4 regions of the Mesorhizobium sp. USDA 4132 genome follow, and region 4 is predicted to be linked to each of the others. Evidence: predicted binding sites of a transcription regulator. Region 4 holds the regulator's gene; each other region holds the start of a gene.
The links. The regulator LexA, encoded in region 4, represses DNA repair genes until DNA is damaged. The targets are predictions, from matches to a motif close to TGTTCNNNNTGTGTTCNG.
Positions count from the first base shown of each region.

Region 1: recA (recombinase RecA) is a predicted target of LexA. The motif match lies at 3,002-3,019, and genes of this name have one in related genera.
Region 2: ACZ9IU_RS22255 (ImuA family protein) is a predicted target of LexA. The motif match lies at 1,987-2,004, and genes of this name have one in related genera.
Region 3: ACZ9IU_RS05420 (nucleoside triphosphate pyrophosphohydrolase family protein) is a predicted target of LexA. The motif match lies at 2,845-2,862, and genes of this name have one in related genera.

Region 1 covers NZ_JBWCCP010000001.1:2,096,036-2,100,753, forward strand. The annotation lists gene cckA (cell cycle histidine kinase CckA) at 220-2,832, shown strand; gene recA (recombinase RecA) at 3,079-4,167, shown strand; partial or broken gene alaS (alanine--tRNA ligase) at 4,353-4,718, shown strand, end outside.
Region 2 covers NZ_JBWCCP010000001.1:4,489,941-4,494,658, forward strand. The annotation lists gene ACZ9IU_RS22250 (Y-family DNA polymerase) at 1-1,115, opposite strand, end outside; gene ACZ9IU_RS22255 (ImuA family protein) at 1,027-1,965, opposite strand; gene ACZ9IU_RS22260 (metallopeptidase family protein) at 2,138-2,575, shown strand; gene ACZ9IU_RS22265 (DUF1737 domain-containing protein) at 2,593-2,799, opposite strand; gene ACZ9IU_RS22270 (HpcH/HpaI aldolase/citrate lyase family protein) at 2,796-3,698, opposite strand; gene ACZ9IU_RS22275 (hypothetical protein) at 3,806-4,033, shown strand; gene leuD (3-isopropylmalate dehydratase small subunit) at 4,171-4,718, shown strand, end outside.
Region 3 covers NZ_JBWCCP010000001.1:1,067,884-1,072,601, reverse strand. The annotation lists gene ACZ9IU_RS05435 (invasion associated locus B family protein) at 1-438, shown strand, start outside; gene ACZ9IU_RS05430 (YcxB family protein) at 466-954, shown strand; gene tldD (metalloprotease TldD) at 1,040-2,455, shown strand; gene ACZ9IU_RS05420 (nucleoside triphosphate pyrophosphohydrolase family protein) at 2,534-2,842, opposite strand; gene ACZ9IU_RS05415 (sulfite exporter TauE/SafE family protein) at 2,970-3,761, shown strand; gene ACZ9IU_RS05410 (polysaccharide deacetylase family protein) at 3,926-4,718, shown strand, end outside.
Region 4 covers NZ_JBWCCP010000001.1:1,953,611-1,958,328, reverse strand. The annotation lists gene kdsA (3-deoxy-8-phosphooctulonate synthase) at 1-837, opposite strand, end outside; gene ACZ9IU_RS10215 (VOC family protein) at 841-1,710, opposite strand; gene lexA (transcriptional repressor LexA) at 1,911-2,630, shown strand; gene ACZ9IU_RS10205 (ComEC/Rec2 family competence protein) at 2,611-4,718, opposite strand, start outside.

The DNA.
Region 1 (4,718 bases), 140 kb from region 4:
AAAACGACTTTTTTCCTACCGAAGCAAGCTGCTAACTGTCACTGTTGCGCGCTGAAAGACAGCGCAGAAGAGCAAAGATAGGTCACTCCGCCAAACTGTCCCGGGTTTTGTGGCGCAGCAGAGCTTTTTGCTTAACCAGCAACTTGCTAATAAGGAATCGCGGGATTCCTGATCCCTGAATGTTCATGGCCGCAGCGCCGGTCGAAATGCGAGGAATTGATGACGAAGTTGCAGCAGAGCGGCAACTACGATGCGCCCCTGGTGGAAAAAGGGACGCGTGGCGGCACCATCGTCCGGATAGTCCTTCTGGCGCTCGTTCTCTGTGGCGTGGCTGCCGGCTTCGTGATGTTCCAGCATGCGCTCGACAACGAGCTGGTGCTCGGCCTGCTCGGCATTCTCGCCATGGTCGGCATCTTCTTCCTGGTGTCGTCGATCATCGGCCTCGTCGAGGTCATGCCGCAGTCGCGTTCCGACGAATTGGCCCGTGGTTTCCTCGCCAACCATCCCGACGGCATTCTGATCACCGATGCCAAGGGCCGCATTCTCTACGCCAATGCCGCCTATGGCCGGATGACCGGCGCGACAAAGGCAAGCAACGTGCAGTCGCTCGAAGCGCTTCTGTCCAAGACCCGCGAATCGACCGAGGCGCTCTACAGGCTGACGACGGCTCTGCGCGAAGGCCGGGAAGGCCATGAGGAGTTCCGGCTTCTCCAGCCGATCGGACGGACGACCGGCAATGGTTCCGGTGCCCACTGGTACCGTCTCAAGGCACGGCTGCTGACGCCCGCCGACAGCCGCAAGGGCCAGCTCGACATCTGGCAGATCACCGACATCACCTCGGAACGCGACGATCAGGAACGGTTCTTCCGCGAACTGCAGAACGCGATCGACTATCTCGATCACGCACCCGCCGGTTTCTTCTCCGCCGGCAAGAAGGGTGAGATCTTCTATCTGAACGCCACGCTTGCCGAATGGCTCGGCATCGACCTGACCAAGTTCGTGCCGCGCTCGGTGACGATTGCCGATCTGGTGGCCGGCGAAGGCATGGCGCTGATCCAGTCAGTGCAGGCCGCACCCGGGCTGAAGCGCACCGAAACGCTCGACCTCGATCTGCGCCGTGCCAACGGCCAGAGCCTGCCCGTGCGGCTGGTGCACAATGTCAGCGCCACCCGCGACGGCGCACCGGGCGAAAGCCGCACCATCGTGCTGGCGCGACCGAAGGGCGGCGAGGGCGACCAGTCCGCCTCCGCGATGCGTTTCACGCGCTTCTTCAACAATACGCCGATGGCGATCGCCTCCGTCGATGGCGAAGGCCGGATCCTGCGCATCAATGCGCCGTTCCTCAAACTGTTTGCCGGCGTCGTTTCCCGCGACGACGTGGATGCCGGTATCGAACTCGACCGCATCGTGCACGACAATTCCCGCCAGCATCTGATGCATGCGATTGCCGCCGCCAAGGACGGCCAGGGCGATATAGCGCCGATCGATTCGCGCCATCCCGGCGACGAGAACCGCTATGTGCGCTTTTATGTGAACGCCGTGATCGACGAGAGCGACGAGGCGCCGGAAGAGGCCGCGATCGTCTATGCCGTCGAGACGACCGAGCAGAAGGCGCTCGAAACCCAGATGGCCCAGACCCAGAAGCTCAATGCCGTCGGCACGCTGGCGGGCGGCATCGCCCACGACTTCAACAACGTCCTGACCGCGATTCTTCTGTCCTCCGACCACCTCCTCCTGCAGGCGCGCCCATCCGACGCGAGCTTTGCCGACCTGATGGAGATCAAGCGCAACGCCAACCGTGCCGCCGTGCTGGTGCGCCAGCTGCTCGCCTTTTCGCGCAAGCAGACCATGCGTCCGGCGGTGCTGAACCTCACCGACGTGGTCGGCGACCTGCGCATGCTGGTCGACCGGCTGATTTCCGGTACCAATGTGAAGCTCGAAGTGGACTACGGCCGCGATCTCTGGCCGGTGCGCACCGACCTGTCGCAATTCGAGCAGGTGCTGATCAACCTCTGCGTCAATGCGCGCGACGCCATGCCCCAGGGCGGCACGATCCTGATCAAGACCCGCAATGTATCCGCCGAGGATGCGGGCGGTTTCAACCAGGCGGATCTGCCAGCCGAAGACTTCGTGATGGTCGAGGTTTCCGACACCGGCACGGGCATCTCGCCCGAAATCATGGACAAGATCTTCGAACCGTTTTTTACCACCAAGGAAGTCGGCAAGGGGACCGGCCTCGGCCTCTCGATGGTCTATGGCATCGTCAAACAGTCCGGCGGCTATATCTATCCCGAATCGGAAGTCGGACGCGGCACGAGTTTCCGCATGTTCCTCCCACGCCACATTCCCGAAACGCCCGTCGTCGTCCAGGACGCTACCGCAACCAGTACGCAGGCGCCGCCAGCCGCTCTCGCGCCTGTCGTGTCGACGCCTGCTTCCGACGATCTCGACCTCACCGGAAAGTCGGCGGTGGTCCTGCTCGTCGAGGACGAGGAGGCCGTCCGCCGAGGCGGCAAGCGCATGCTGGAAACCCGCGGCTACACCGTGCACGAAGCGGGTTCCGGCACCGAGGCGCTCGACATCATGGAAGAGCTCCAGGGCCAGGTGGATATCGTCGTCTCCGACGTCGTCATGCCTGAAATGGACGGGCCGACGCTTTTGACGGAACTGCGCAAGACCTATCCGGACATGAAGTTCATCTTCGTTTCCGGTTATGCGGAGGATGCGTTTGCCCGCAACCTGCCGGCCGACGCGAAATTCGGCTTCCTGCCAAAGCCCTTCTCGCTGAAGCAGCTTGCCGTCGCGGTCCGGGAAATGCTCGATTCGGAGTGAGAATCGGATCGTCCCTCATAAATTTCAAACGCCGCGATTCCCTCGTCAAATTGCGGCGCAGCCTTGATTTCAAACGGGAATTTTCCACACCCACAGCGGGCGTGAACATCATGAGAACGAAATCGAAATATCTATTTTGACTCAATCTCTTGAGCGACCCTTGTCAAATGAGAACAAAATAGGTACATCACCTTTATCGGCTGCTTCATTGCGTGCGCGGCGGCAATAACCTAAAGGTGGGACCAGATGGCACAGAATAGTTTGCGGCTCGTAGAGGATAAAGGCGTGGACAAGAGTAAGGCGCTGGAAGCGGCATTGTCGCAGATCGAACGATCCTTCGGTAAGGGATCGATCATGAAGCTCGGTGCAAACGAGAGCATTGTCGAGATCGAGACGGTTTCCACCGGCTCTCTCAGCCTCGATATCGCGCTTGGCATTGGCGGCCTGCCGAAGGGCCGCATCGTTGAAATCTACGGTCCGGAAAGCTCCGGCAAGACGACGCTTGCGTTGCAGACGATTGCCGAAGCCCAGAAGAAGGGCGGCATCTGCGCCTTCGTCGACGCCGAACACGCGCTCGACCCGGTCTATGCCCGCAAGCTTGGCGTCGATCTGCAGAACCTTCTGATCTCGCAGCCGGATACTGGCGAGCAGGCACTTGAAATCACCGACACGCTGGTCCGTTCCGGTGCCGTCGATGTCCTCGTTATCGACTCGGTTGCGGCTCTGACGCCACGTGCCGAAATCGAGGGCGAGATGGGCGACAGCCTGCCGGGCCTTCAGGCACGCCTGATGAGCCAGGCGCTGCGCAAGCTCACCGCTTCGATCTCCAAGTCGAATACGATGGTGATCTTCATCAACCAGATCCGCATGAAGATCGGCGTGATGTTCGGTTCCCCGGAAACCACCACCGGCGGCAATGCACTGAAATTCTACGCCTCTGTTCGTCTCGACATCCGCCGCATCGGCCAGGTCAAGGAACGCGAGGAAGTGGTCGGCAACCAGACCCGCGTCAAGGTCGTCAAGAACAAGATGGCGCCTCCCTTCAAGCAGGTCGAATTCGACATCATGTATGGCGAAGGCGTTTCCAAGACCGGCGAACTGGTGGATCTCGGCGTCAAGGCCGGCATCGTCGAGAAGTCAGGTGCCTGGTTCTCCTATAACAGCCAGCGCCTCGGCCAGGGCCGCGAGAACGCCAAGACCTTCCTGCGTGACAATCCGGAACTCGCCCGCGAGATCGAGACGTCGCTCCGCCAGAATGCCGGCCTTATTGCCGACCGCTTCCTGCAGAACGGCGGTCCCGACGCTGACGACGGCGACGCGGCCGCGGATATGTAAAGCGGTTCCGCCGCACTCGGAGATTTCTCCGGCGGATTATTTTGAACCGGCCGCGCATGGAAAGATGCGCGGCCGGTTTCTCGTTCGGTGAGGCGGCGGGGCGGCTGGACAGTTGGGGGTGTGGGCGATACAAGCCTCTGGTTTTCGAATAATAGGACCGCATCCGGCGGTAAAAAGGGCGTAGCATGAGCGGCGTGAATGAAATCCGGTCGACCTTCCTCGACTATTTCCGAAAGAACGGACACGAGGTCGTGTCCTCCAGTCCGCTGGTGCCGCGCAACGATCCGACACTGATGTTCACCAATGCCGGCATGGTTCAGTTCAAGAACGTGTTTACTGGTCTTGAGAAACGCCCCTATTCGACCGCGGCGACCGCCCAGAAATGCGTTCGTGCCGGCGGCAAGCATAACGACCTCGATAATGTCGGTTACACCGCCCGTCACCATACCTTCTTCGAAATGCTCGGCAATTTCTCCTTCGGCGACTATTTCAAGGCGAATGCCATCGAGCTTGCCTGGAACCTGATCACCAAGGAATTCGGCCTCGACGCC
Region 2 (4,718 bases), 2.5 Mb from region 4:
GAAACCCGATCGACAAAATCGGCAAGCGAGATTTCGCTATCGCCATTGCCGGTGAAATCACCCTGGGAAATCCTGAAGACATCGTATTGCAACACGTTGAGGCGCAGGAGCTCGAAACCAAAGCCTGCATCGAGGTCATCGTGCACGGCGTTCAGGCGCTCGGAAAACAGCGAAGAGATCCGTTTCGGATCCTGCAACGGCTGCGAGGCACCGGCGGCGATGCGAAACACCCGGCCATCGACCCGGAAAAGCACCAGTTCGAAAACACGCCCCCCGACACCACGGGCTTCCAGTTCCGATTTCAACGAAATGGCAATCTGGCCGGCCAGCTGCAGAATATGTTCTTCCGCCTGGATCGGTTCGGCGAGCCGTCGCTCGGCGGAAAGGGCCGCCACGGGACGGCGAGGCGAGATGGCTTCCTCATTGTGCCCGAGCGCCTGATCCAGCCGAAGCAATAGATGAATGCCAAAACGGCGAGCCAACGGCGCACGCGGCATCGGCAGAAGGTCGCCGATCCTTTTCAGTCCGAGCTTGTAGAGCGCTGCGATGGTGGCCTCATCGATACGCAAAGCGTTGACCGGCAGCGGCGCCAGTACCGCCTCCGTCACCTGGTCGGCAATCACGCCGCCGCGGCCGAAGCGACAGGCGGCCCAGGACAGGCCCGGCGACGAGGAGATCGCCCCTTTGACATCGAATCCCATCTGCAAAAGCCGGCCAAGGATGTCCTTGAGCAGAGCCTCCTCGCCACCGAAGAGGTGGGTGCAGCCGGTTATGTCGAGAAACAGACCTTCGCGGCCGTCCAGCGCCACCAGCGGTGTATAACGGTCGCACCAATCGGCGATCGCCTCAAGAAGGCCCTGGTCCGCCGCGCCATCCTCGTCCACCACGTCGATCTTCGGGAACATGGCGCGCGCTTCCGCCAACCCCTGCCCACGCTTCAGCCCGAGACGTTCGGAAACCTCGTCGAGCGCTGTGAGCCGCATGGCGTTTTCGCGCCGGCCGGCACAGAGAATCGGCGGATGATGTTCAGGACGCCCTTTCGAACGCCACGACAGCCCCCAGAGCCGGCGCGCGATCCTGTCGGTCGGCAGATGCGGGAAGACGAGCGCCAGGATGCGCTGGCGGGTTGCGGAAAGAGAAAGCCTCTCCTGCCTCTCGGCCGAGGGAAAATTGACGGTCATGGGGATTCCACTCCAGAAGTAGGGATAGCGGAGCCGGGATGCGGCTCTTCTCCAGGGTCAGCCTGAAAACGGGATGACCGATGCTGCCGCCAAGCTCGGATCCCTCCGGAAGATGCCGGCGAGCCGCCGGCGCCGGTTCGACAAGGAAGCGGAACGAGGCGCTGCTTGCCTCCTCCTCTCCCGCATGCCGCAACAGAAAGAGCGGCCGTCCCGCCGCCTTTGCCCTCAGACCCAGCCTGCGGCTTTCGGTGAGACCGAAATGCCTGGGGTTGCCCCGGATTTCGAGAATGATGGCGACAACAGCCCCGCTGGCCACCGCAGTCTCCGCAAGCCACAGGGCATCGTCCAGCTTGCGCGGAGAGGCGTAAAGAACATCCCGCTGGCTCAATCCGAACTGTTTGAGGCCGACGGAATAGGGAATTCCGGCCTCCTGCGCGGACACGACATCGCCGATCCACAGAACCGGCGCGTCGCCTGGTTGTCTCGCTTTCAGGTGAGAGGCCAGCGAGAGAGCAAAGCCGCTTGCTGCTCCGGCATCTCCCATCAGCAGCGAGCGGATTTCCGTGATGCCGTCGAGCGGCAGGCCACCTTCCAACGCGGTATCCATCGGCGGTATGCCGAATGGCAGACGCGGTTGATTATTCCTGGTTTTCTGGCCTTCCGGATCAGCGGCCAAGTCCGCCTGTTCCGCCGCGGCAAGTGCCGGGAGGGATTTCCCTTCCAATCTGGCGATCTGTTCGCGCAGGGCAAAAAGCGTCTCCTGCGCCGTGGCGTGCTCGGCCATGGCGTCAGCTCCATTCGTACATGTTCTCTTTATGTTCTTATGGATTCCAGAACTGGCCGAAAGAGTCAACAGCCAAATCCTGGGAATCTTTTCCTCGGATCCTAGGCCAATGATTCTTCACTCGAAAAATATCGCGGGAGGTACTATATGGGCCTGATCAGAAGGAGAGCCTATGGCCCGCATCGACCAGACCGACGATTGGCAGGATCGCCACGCACCGACGATCAGCACGTTCGAGTCGCTGGCAATCGAGGCCTATGGTCATTTACCGGAGGAATTCCGGGCTCTCACCGTCAACCTGACGATCGAGATCGAGGATTTTCCGGACGACGACGTTTTCGAGGATATGGCACTCGAGACGCCTTTCGACCTGCTCGGCCTTTTCGAAGGCCGCGGCATTTCCGAGCGGTTCAACATGGAAACCGGTGAATTGCCGAACCGCATCCGGCTTTATCGCCGGCCGATCCTGGATTACTGGGCGGAAAACGAGGAAACCCTGGGCGATATCATCACCCACGTGCTGATCCACGAGATCGGCCACCATTTCGGCCTCAGCGACGACGACATGGAGCGTATCGAGGCCAGCGCCGACGAAGCTGCTCAGCGCTGATCCTCTCTGACTGGAGCTTATTGCTCGCCGAGCTTCATCTCGGGATCGTATTCCTTGCCGTGAACGGTTTTGGTCACCGCCTGGCCGCACTGCATTTCGCCGGTCGTGGCGTTGAAAGCGTAGGTCGGCGAACCGGAAAGTTCCCAGCCCTTGTTCAGCGCAGCCGTCACCTTGTGGCAGAAGGAGGAATCGTCGGGACCGCTGAGGAAGCGATAAAGTTTCATGGCGTTTTCTTTCGTTCGGCGATGATGCGTGCCCTGGCGGCAAGCTTTTCAGCCTCCACCAGGTGCAGCCGCTCGACCATCTTGCCGTTGAGGTTGATGACGTTGAGATGTTGCGCGTCCGGTCCCGCGAAGGCGGCAATCACCGCTTCCGCCTCTTTCACGGCCTGGGAATCCGGTCCGAAATGCCGGTTGGCAGGTTCGATCTGGGACGGATGGATCAGCATCTTGCCGGAAAAGCCCATGGCGCGTCCCTGGGCGCATTCCGCCTCAAAGGCTTCTGCATCCTTGAAGTCGTTGAAGACGCTGTCGATCACATCTATCCCATGGGCGCGGCCGGCAAGCACGATCTGCATCAGCCAGGGCACCAGATAGGCCCGGCCGGGCTGCGGCAGCACGCCCGTCTCCTTGCGCAGGTCGTTGAGGCCGACCACGAAACACTGGAGCCGCTCGTCGACAGGGGCAATTGCCGGCGCATTCAGGACGCCCTTCGGCGTTTCGATCATCGCCCAGATGGCAAGATCGTCCGGAGCCCCGGCCTCGGACAGGATATCCGCTACCGCCTGGACCTGCGACATGTGCTCGACCTTCGGGATCAGCACAACGTCGGGAGAGACCTCGGTCACCAGGTCCATATCCGCCTTGCCGAATTCGGTTTCGAGCGGGTTGATGCGGATGACCGTTTCCCTGCCCCGGAGCGGATTTTCCTTAAACAACCGGCGCAGGTTGTCGCGGGCCTCCGCCTTCTTTTCCGGCGCGACGGAATCTTCCAGATCGAAGATCGCCGCATCGCAATCGAGGCCATGCACCTTTTCCAATGCCCTCGCATTGCCAGCCGGCACGCTCAGGATCGAGCGGCGAATATGAAAGGAGGCGGATTTGATATCAGTCAAGGCGATCATCCGCGCTTTGTGCCAATCTTTTTGGTCTGCGGCAATACTGCATGCCCAAAGCCCCTTGCAAGACAGGGCGGAAGGCTCCACATTCCTTGATGAGAAAGGTATATACCATGCAAAACATTCGCGTATTCTTCGTCATCATATCGGCCATTGCCGTGCTCGCCATGGCAGCACTTCTGACGGCTTCGCTGACCGTCGCCTTTGCCGGCATTCTCGCAGTTCTGTCCATCGGGCGTGCGCTTTCGGCGCGGCTGAAGCCGATTCCGGTACGGGCCAAGGCGAGCAAGCGCGAGATGCGCGTCTGGAACGACGGCCGCGGCACGATCATCGACCTCTGATCGCGCCGAAGCGGTAAAGAGACGAATGCGCCGGTTTCCGGCGCGTGGGCGTACCGGTTCACGCCAAACAGCCCTTCAAATCCGCGTCAATATGCTTTATGGCAGCTTCCGCAGATAAGTCCACGTGGAGGCAGATCATGGAAAAGTTCACCAAGCTCACAGGCGTTGCAGCGCCGCTGCCGGTCGTCAATATCGACACGGACATGATCATTCCGAAGGATTATCTCAAGACGATCAAGCGCACCGGCCTCGGCAAGGGCCTGTTCGCGGAAGCCCGTTACAATGACGACGGCTCGATCAACCCGGATTTCGTACTGAACAAGCCCGCCTATCAGAACGCCAAGATCTTGGTCGCCGGCGACAATTTCGGCTGCGGTTCCTCGCGCGAACACGCGCCGTGGGCGCTTCTCGATTTCGGCATCCGCTGCGTCATCTCGACGAGCTTCGCCGACATTTTCTACAATAACTGTTTCAAGAACGGCATCCTGCCGATCGTCGTTTCCCCGGAAGATCTTGAAAAGCTGATGGATGATGCCGAGCGCGGCTCGAACGCCATCCTTTCGATCGACCTGGAAGCCCAGGAAATCACCGGCCCGGATGGCGGCTCCATCCGTTTCGACATCGATCCCGGCCGCCGCCATATCATGCTCGAAGGCCTCGACGACATTGCCTCGACGCTGAAGAG
Region 3 (4,718 bases), 890 kb from region 4:
CAGCCGCCCGGCAATGTGCGTGAAAACCACGGCGCATGGTCGATCATCTGCGACCGCCCGGCCGGCGCTTCCGCCGACCAATGCGCGCTGATGCAGAACGTCATTGCCGAGGACCGGCCGGAAGTCGGCCTGTCGGTGGTGGTACTGAAGACCGCCGACCGCAAGGCGCGCATCCTGCGCATCCTCGCGCCGCTCGGCGTGCTCCTGAAGGATGGCATGGAACTCTATGTCGACAACAACAATATTGGCCGCGCCTATTTCACCCGCTGCTTCTCCGAGGGCTGCTATGTGGAAGTGGAGATCGACGAGGAACTGATGCGCATCCTGCGGGCCGGCAAGGCTGCCGTCTTTGCACTGCGCGAATCCGCCGATCAGGACCGGGTGGGCATTCCGATCGAGCTGACCGGCTTCGGCGAAGGTTACGACGCACTTCCGTGATCACGTCATAATAAGAAACGGTCGTTCATGGAGTTTCGCGGCAGCCATACCTTTCCCATTCGCTTCGACGACGAGGTCGTGCGCGATGCGGTGCGCGTGTTCGTCATAGAGCGCACGATGCGCGAGCAGAAGGGGAAGTGGGCTGCGGCGGGGCTTGTGGTCGTCGCCGGCGTCGTGCTCCTGTTCCAGGGCAACTTCACCCTCGCGCTGCTGGCGTTCCTCGTCGCCTGTTTCCCGGCGATTTTCAGCGCCGTGGTCTGGCGCGCGCATTCCGCCAGCGCCTTTGGCCGCTACAGGCGCATGACCGATCGCAGCGCCGAAGTGACCATCGACCCGGAAGGGTTCGGCATCGCCTCCAACCTCGGCGACGGCCGGCTCAACTGGCCCAATGTCACCGAGATCTGGGAAAGGCCGCTTTCGTTCATGCTGTTCAGCGGCACATCGGCCTTCAATATCCTGCCGCGAAAGGCCATGCCGCAGGAGGTGCAGGCCTTCCTCAGCGCAAAAGCCATCTGAAGACAGGCTTGCTTCGGTCCCTCCCCGGACCTACATCGGTTGGAACAGAGCGCGTCTTCCAGTGGCAGCGCAGAAGGAGCATCCCATGAATACCGACCTTCTCAACCTTTTCGACTGCGACGAGACAAAGCTGCGCTCGATCCTCTCCGAGGCGCTTACCGGCGCCGATGACGGCGAGCTTTTCGTGGAACATGCCCAGGCGGAATCGCTGACCTTCGACAATGGTCGCCTGAAGGGCGGTTCGTTCAACACAGACCAGGGTTTTGGCCTGCGCTCGGTCGCCGGCGAAGCGGTCGGTTACGCGCATGCGGGCGAGCTTTCCGCCGCAGCGCTGTCCCGTGCCTCGGATGCGGTGCGGGCAGTGACCTCCGGTTATTCCGGCTCCTACGCGGCCGCCCCACAGCGCACCAACAAGAAATATTACGGCGACGAGAACCCGATCGGCAGCCCCAGTTTCGAAGAGAAGGTCAAGCTGCTCACCGAGATCGACGCGTACCTACGCTCCAAGGACGACAAGGTGCGGCAGGTGACGGCGACCGTTTCGGCAAGCTGGCAGGTGGTCGACATCCTGCGCGCCGATGGCCACCGGGTACACGACATCCGCCCGATGACCCGCATCAACATTTCCGTCGTCGTCGGTGACGGCGACCGGCAAGAATCGGGTTCGTTCGGCACCGGCGGCCGCATCGGCTTCGGCGATTTCGTCACGGAAGGCAATTGGCAGACCGGCGCCGACGAGGCGCTGCGCCAGGCGCTCGTCAACCTCACCGCCATCGACGCGCCGGCCGGCACGATGGACGTCGTGCTCGGCTCCGGCTGGCCGGGCGTGATGCTGCACGAGGCGGTCGGCCACGGGCTGGAAGGCGATTTCAACCGCAAGAAGACCTCGGCCTTTGCCGGTCTTTTGGGGGAAATGGTCGCGGCGCCAGGCGTCACCGTCGTCGACGACGGCACGATCGACAACCGCCGCGGCTCGATCACCATAGACGACGAAGGCACGCCATCGGCCTACAACGTGCTGATCGAAAACGGCAAGCTGGTCGGTTACATGCAGGATCGCCAGAACGCCCGGCTGATGGGCGTCAGCCCGACCGGCAATGGCCGCCGGCAGGGTTATGCCTATACGCCGATGCCGCGGATGACCAATACCTACATGCTCGGCGGCGACAAATCGCCCGAAGAAATCATCGCCTCGGTGAAGAAGGGCATCTACGCCGTCTCCTTCGGCGGCGGCCAGGTGGACATCACCTCCGGCAAGTTCGTGTTCGGCTGCACCGAGGCCTACATGATCGAGGACGGTAAAATCGGCCCGGCCATCAAGGGAGCCATGCTGATCGGCAACGGCCCGGATGCGATGCGCCGCGTCTCGATGGTCGGCAACGACATGAAACTCGACACCGGCATCGGCAATTGCGGCAAGGGCGGCCAATGGGTCCCCGTCGGCGTCGGCCAGCCGCATCTGCGGATGGACCAGGTGACGGTGGGTGGGACGAAGGCGTAAGGCGGAGCAATTTGCCTGGCGATAGAAACGCTGAGGTTTCTATCGCCAAATCCCAATGCCGGCGTATGAGCCTCAAACTCACCCCTCATCCGGCCTGAACAGCCATTTCCGCTCGATCGCCGATACAAGATCGATCCGGTTGTTGTGGGCAAACAGCAGGACGTGGCCGAGAAGATCGGCCGTCTCGTCGGCAAGGTCGCGGCTGAGATCCGCGTCGCTCCTGCCCTTTTTCCGTCCGCGGCCGGTGGCGCGGTTCCAGGCCTGGGTCAGCTCGCCCATCTCCTCCTGCAGCTTCAGGAGAAACCAGTCGGGATCGCGGATCATTCCGTGGGTTTCGGCATAAGTTGCGGATGCGGCCTCGAATTGTTCGGTAAGTTTGCCCAGCATAACGTTCTCCTTTTGTATCCACAGGAGAATGCCGATTCCAGCGCCGTGTCCAGAGGGTTTGCTTGACACCCTCACCCAAATCCCGGCAGGTGCGGGCCATCCGATCTCATCCGCATCACGGCATTCCATGGACTCCGCCAATCCGATTTCTGCCTTGCTGGACGCATGGGTTCCGGGCCACGGGGCGGCGCAGCTCGTCTTTCTTTTCCTCTCGGCGCTGATCGCCGGGCTGGCGCGCGGGTTTTCCGGGTTCGGGGGAGCGCTGATCTTCGTTCCGCTTGCAGGTGCTGCCGTCGGCCCGAAGAGCGCCCCGGCCCTGCTGCTCGTCATCGACGGGGTGACGACGCTCGGCATGCTGCCGGATGGCTGGAGGCGGGCGAACCGGCGAGAAGTGGGCACGATGCTGATCGGTACGCTGGTCGGCGTGCCGGCGGGTACGACGCTGCTGGCCCTGATCGATCCGACGGCGTTGCGCTGGCTGATTTCGGTCGTCGTGCTCTGCCTGCTGATCTTCCTGATTTCCGGCTGGCGTTACCACGGCAAGCCGAAGACGCCGCTGACCATCGGCGTCGGAGCGCTGGCCGGCCTGTTCGGCGGTGCGGCGCAGCTTTCCGGCCCTCCGGTCGTCGCCTACTGGCTCGGCGGCGCCATTCCGCCGCTTACCGTGCGCGCCAATCTCATCCTTTATTTCGCGCTTTCGACGGTGATCTCGGCCACCGCCTATATCATCGGGCACCTTTTGACGCTCGACGTCCTTGCCCTCGCACTGATCGCCGGCCCGGGTTACGGCCTCGGGGTGACCGCCGGTTCGAAACTGTTCGGATTTGCCTCCGAAGGCACCTTTCGGCGCATCTGCTTTCTGCTGATCGCCATGGCGGCGATCGTCAGCCTGCCGCTTTTCGATGCGCTGCGGCCCTGAGCAGGATTCAGCACGGATTATTCAGCAAGACTTAACCCGTCCAAGAGTAGGGTCGGCCTCACCGAAGTAACGTGGGCGTGATCGCGGTGGGGAACACGAAGGAGAGATTTCAGGCGCTTTGGCGCCGGGATGTCAAACGCCGGCTTGTCGCCGGTGGCCTCGACATGGCGGCCGCACTTGCGCGTGCCGGAATGATGCCCAATGCCCGCGGCCATGGCGCCGTCTTCACGCTCCATCACGTGCGGCCGAAACAGAGCCGTCCGCTGAAACCGAGCGGCCATCTCGAAGTGACGCCGGATTTCCTCGGCGAAGCGATCGAACGGCTTTCGGCGGAGGGTTACGAGTTCATCCCCTTGAGCGATGTGCCCACACGGCTTGCCGCGCCGACCAAGCAGCCGTTCGCCGCCTTCACGCTCGATGACGGCTACCGAAACAACGCCGAATACGCCCTGCCCGTTTTTGCCCGCTACGGCGTGCCGTTCACCATTTTCGTCACCCGCGGATTTGCCGAGCGGACCCATTCGCTCTGGTGGGAGACGGTTGCCGAACTGCTCGGACGCGAACGCGAGGTGACGTTCGACTTCGGCGGCGGGTCCGAGGTCCTCGACCTCACCTCCGAGGCCCGAAAATTCGATGCCTTCGACCGGTTCTCCAGCTATGTCCTCGAAGTCGAGGAATCGACCGCCGTCTCGCGGATCGATGCGCTGGCGAGAAAACACGGCATCGACCCGCTGAAGATCACTGCCGATCTCACCATGAATGCCGAGGAACTGCGCTCGGTCGCCACCCATCCGCTGGCTTCACTCGGTGCCCATACAACAAGCCACCGGGCCGTCGCCCGGCTTTCGGCGGAAGACGCCCGTGCGGAGATGAAGCAGTCAGCCGACTGGATCGAGGCTTTGACCGGCGAACGGCCGCAAACGATCGCCTATCCCTATGGCAGCCGCGCCGCGGTTT
Region 4 (4,718 bases):
GGCGACGGCGTCGAGGGCAAGCAGCTTTTCGAGGAGCTGCGGCATGTCCTTCAGATGCACCATGTTCGGGCCGTCCGAGGGAGCATTGTCCGGATCCTCGTGAGTTTCGATGAACAGGCCCGCAATGCCGACGGCAACCGCTGCCCGTGCAAGGACCGGCACCATGCTGCGGTCTCCTCCGGTAGAGCCTCCCTGCCCGCCAGGCTGCTGCACAGAATGCGTCGCGTCGAAGATCACCGGAGCCCCCATGGACGCCATGATCGGCAATGAACGCATGTCGGAAACGAGTGTATTGTAGCCGAAGGAGGCGCCGCGTTCGCACAGCAATACGTTGGGATTGCCGCTCGCGGTGATTTTGCCGAGCACGTTCTTCATGTCCCAGGGTGCCAGGAACTGACCCTTCTTGACGTTGACGACGCGGCCGGTCTTGGCAGCGGCGACAAGCAAGTCCGTCTGGCGTGACAGGAAAGCCGGGATCTGCAGGATGTCCACCGTCTTTGCGACGACAGCGCATTGTTCTTCCGTATGAATGTCGGTCAGAACCGGAAAGCCGAACTCCTGCTTCAGGTCAGCGAAGATTTCCATCGACTCTTCGAGCCCGATGCCGCGCTTGCCGGAAATCGACGTGCGGTTGGCCTTGTCGTAGGAGGACTTGTAGACGAGGCCGATGCCGAGCTTGCTGCAGAGTTCCTTCAACGCGCCTGCCATCATGAAGGCGTGGTCGCGGCTTTCCATCTGGCAGGGACCGGCGATCAGCGACAGTTTTGCGTTCTGCGCGAAAACCACCTTGCCGCCTCCTTCGCCGACGGAGACGCTGGAGTTTGCGGTAACTTCCATGATCTATTCCTCGAAGCCGAACAAAACACCCTGGCCGGGCGCCGCCGAGACGAGAACACGGCCCTCCCGGCGGACGAATGCGACGTCATTAGCAGCAAGGGTGATCTCTGTCACGGCAAGATCGGCGGTTTTGAAGATGACCGCCCGGCCGCGCAGTCCTTCGGCGCCCGGGGTCGGCTGAAGCGCAAATTCCGCCTCGAGCTCCCGATCCTGCAGGATCCGGATGCGGGCATTGGCCGCGGCAAGCTGGAGCGGTGCAGCCTCCGGCGCGGCCTTGGTCAGCAGCACCTGTTCGACCAGCGGAGCGAAATCGGCAGGTGTCGGGGCCGACAGGATGATTTCGCTCAGGCCGATAACGGTATTGGCATGCCGCTCCAGCTCGCGGTCGGCAGGCAGCGGGTTGATGCGCTGGCAGGAAAACAGGAAGAACTCGGGCGCGCGGTCATCGCCGGCGAATGCCAGCCGGAAGCTCGCCTGCGTCTCGGAACCGTCGGCCAGGATCATGCCGCGGGAAAATTCCAGCACGTCGCCTGCCGAAACGCCGCGCATCTTGAAACGCGCATGATCGGCCATCGCATCGCGGGTCGCGACAACGAGAGCGGAAAAGCCCTGCCGGTTGGACGTCTTGCGGAAGGCGAGATCGCGGGCGGTGAAAACGTTGCCGCGCTTTGCCGCGACACCCGCATGGCGTCGGTTGGTAAGAGCCAGCGGCTCCAGGTAGGTCCCATCCGAGAAGAATACGCAAGCATTGGCGGTGCCGAAAGGATGAAAAGCATCCGGCGCAACTGTAAAACCGAGCTCCGTGAGCCGGGAACGCGCAGCGGTAAGTCCCGCCACCGGCAGCACGAGATGATCGATCGGTCTTGCGTTCACGCGAGGGCCCCCTGAATTGGAATCGCAAAGCTACTTTGGCAGCGGGCTGGCGCCGCGCAAGTGGTGTGACACCAGATATCTGGCACGCATCTATGAAGAAAAAATCATCATACTTCACAGAAATTTAGGGACTTGCGGAACACATATGGAACATATAGTGTCCGTTCTGGATTTGTTTCCGACTCTGAGGGTGCCAAAAGATGCTCACGCGCAAACAACAGGAATTGCTTCTGTTCATTCACGAACGCATGAAAGAATCCGGTATCCCGCCGTCATTCGACGAAATGAAGGACGCGCTCGACCTTGCGTCCAAGTCCGGAATCCATCGTCTGATCACGGCGCTCGAGGAGCGCGGCTTCATCCGCCGCCTGCCGAACCGGGCCCGCGCGCTGGAAGTCATCAAGCTCCCGGAAGCCTATTCGCCGAGCATTCAGCCGCGGCGCGGTTTTTCGCCCAGCGTCATCGAGGGCAGCCTCGGCAAACCGCAGCCGGCCGCAGCACCTCAGAAACTCGCGGCCAACGATGGCTCGTCGAACGCCACGACCGTTCCCGTCATGGGCCGCATCGCCGCCGGCGTGCCGATCTCGGCGATCCAGAACAACACGCACGACATCTCCGTGCCGGCCGAGATGCTCGGCTCCGGCGAGCATTACGCGCTGGAGGTCAAGGGCGATTCGATGATCGAGGCAGGCATTCTCGATGGCGACACCGTGATCATTCGCAACGGCACGACGGCCAATCCCGGCGACATCATCGTGGCGCTGGTGGACGATGAGGAAGCGACGCTGAAGCGTTTTCGCCGCCGCGGCGCCTCGATCGCGCTCGAAGCCGCCAACCCCGCCTACGAGACCCGCATTTTCGGGCCTGACCGGGTGAAGATCCAGGGCAAGCTCGTCGGCCTCATCCGCCGTTATCACTGATCAGCTGCCGGAGCGGTTCCGGCAACGCGTTGTCGAAACTCTGGCTTCGCCAATCGTAGTGGCGGTGCCTAGTCCAGGGCCGGTCCTCGGCCGCCATTGCGGCACGGACCTGCCAGCGTCGCATGTCGCCCGTGTCGTTCAGCGAAATCTCCAGCGCGCCGGTCTTTCTGAGCGTCGTGCCATTGATCATCAGTCCGCCGGACCGGCATCGGTCGAAGCGTGCCCGCGGGGCGATGACAAGATCGGCGGCGTCGCAGGCAGCGCCAGCATAACGGCCGTCTTCTACGGCCACGATGATGGCATTGCCCGTGCTTGCGGCGCACCAGGCCTTAGGCTCGCAGGTGAAGCGGTCGGAAGTCACCTGGCTTATTCGCAACCTCACTGTTTCGAGTTCCGCCGAGGTCAACTCGCGGCGCTTATCGTTTTTTGCGCCTGCTGGTTTGCGGTCGGGCGGCTTGTCCCTGGCCGGCGACATGTCCGGTTTGGTCGGGTCGCCGAGCAGAAGCGCCCTCTTCCACTGGTCGTAGATGAAATCAGGCGGGCGGGTGCGGTTGGTGGAAACCCGTTCCCCGTTTACGAGCGCCACCATTGTCCCGTCTTCCGAGACCAATATATCCGCCAGAGGCGTCGATCGCTCATGCCAGGAAAGCAGCAGAGCGGTCACCATCAGCGGCGGACCGATCAGCCTTAGCTTCGTCCTGAGCAGGGTCAGCAGCAGGAAGCCTGCCGTTGAGACCGTCAGGAACCATGGATGCTGGCGGCCTATCCCGACATCGCCACCCCAGGCAGCCACGTGCCCGGCAATGGCGATCACCGCTTCCAGGCCAAGGCCCATGAGCTTCATGAAGGGAGCGTCGAGGCCGAAGGGCATCAGCAGCATGCCGACCAGACCGGCCGGCATCACCACGAAGGAGATGATCGGCATGGCTGCGAGGTTTGCGGCGAGGCCATAGGTGGCGATGCGATGAAAATGCTCGACCGAAAACATCGCGGTCGAAACGCCGCCGATCAGCGAGGTGACGAAGACGCCGGCTGCGAAATTCCACGATGCCAGGATCGGCATCACCATGCGGTGACGGAACGGCAGAGGCTGAGGATCGCGGCCCTCGGCCCTCTGTTTCCAGAGCGCGTAACCGGCGACCAGGGCAACGGTGGCGGCAAACGACATCTGGAAGCTCGGCCCGAGCATTTCCGAGGGCGACATGGCGATGATGACGAGCGCGGACAGCGCCACATTGTGCAGGCTGATCGACGGTCGGTCGAAGAGGACGGCAACCAGCATGATTGCCATCATGATGTAGGCCCGCTCGGCCGAAACGCCGAAACCGGAGATCAGGTAATAGGCGGTGACCATTATCAGAGCGCCGAGTGCGGCGATCTTCTTCACCGGATAGGCGTGGCCGAAGCCCATAAAGACCGCGAGCACGGTCCGCACGCCGACGAAGAAGATACCGGCGGCGAGCGCCATGTTCAGTCCGGAAATGGCGACGATATGGGCTAATCCCGAAAGCCGTAAAGCTTCGGTCGTTCCCTTGGAGATCGCCCGGCGTTCGTCCGTCACGATTGCCGCGGCAAAGGCGCCGGAATCTCCCGGCACGGTCTCGCGGATACGGGTGGCGATTGCGCTGCGGAGATCGAAAAGCCGGCTTTCGATGTCGGCAATCCAGCTCCGGGTCGACGGACCGGCAGCCTGTTTTTTCGGCGCTCCATAGAAAAATCCGACCGCGCCGATGCCGTCGAAATAGGAGGAGAAGGCAAAGTCGTTGAGGCCAGGCAGTGCAGGTCCGGAGGGTGGTGAAAGGCGCGCGCGGCCGCTGATCGTCTCGCCGATCTGGGCGGGCTCATGTCGAGACCTTGCAAGCAGCGATACACGCTCCGGCGGGCGCCTGACTTCCGGATTGGATGTCCGGTCGATAAGGACGACATAGCGCCAACGGCCCTGGGCATCGATCTCCCTGCGCTCGACCACGCCGGCAAGTTCGGTTGTCACCGGCGTATCGAGAACGACGGTGGACCGCCGCCACGTCTCGAACTGTGCCAGCATCATGCCGCCCAGAAAGAGCGCGACACCGAGCGGCAAGAGATGGA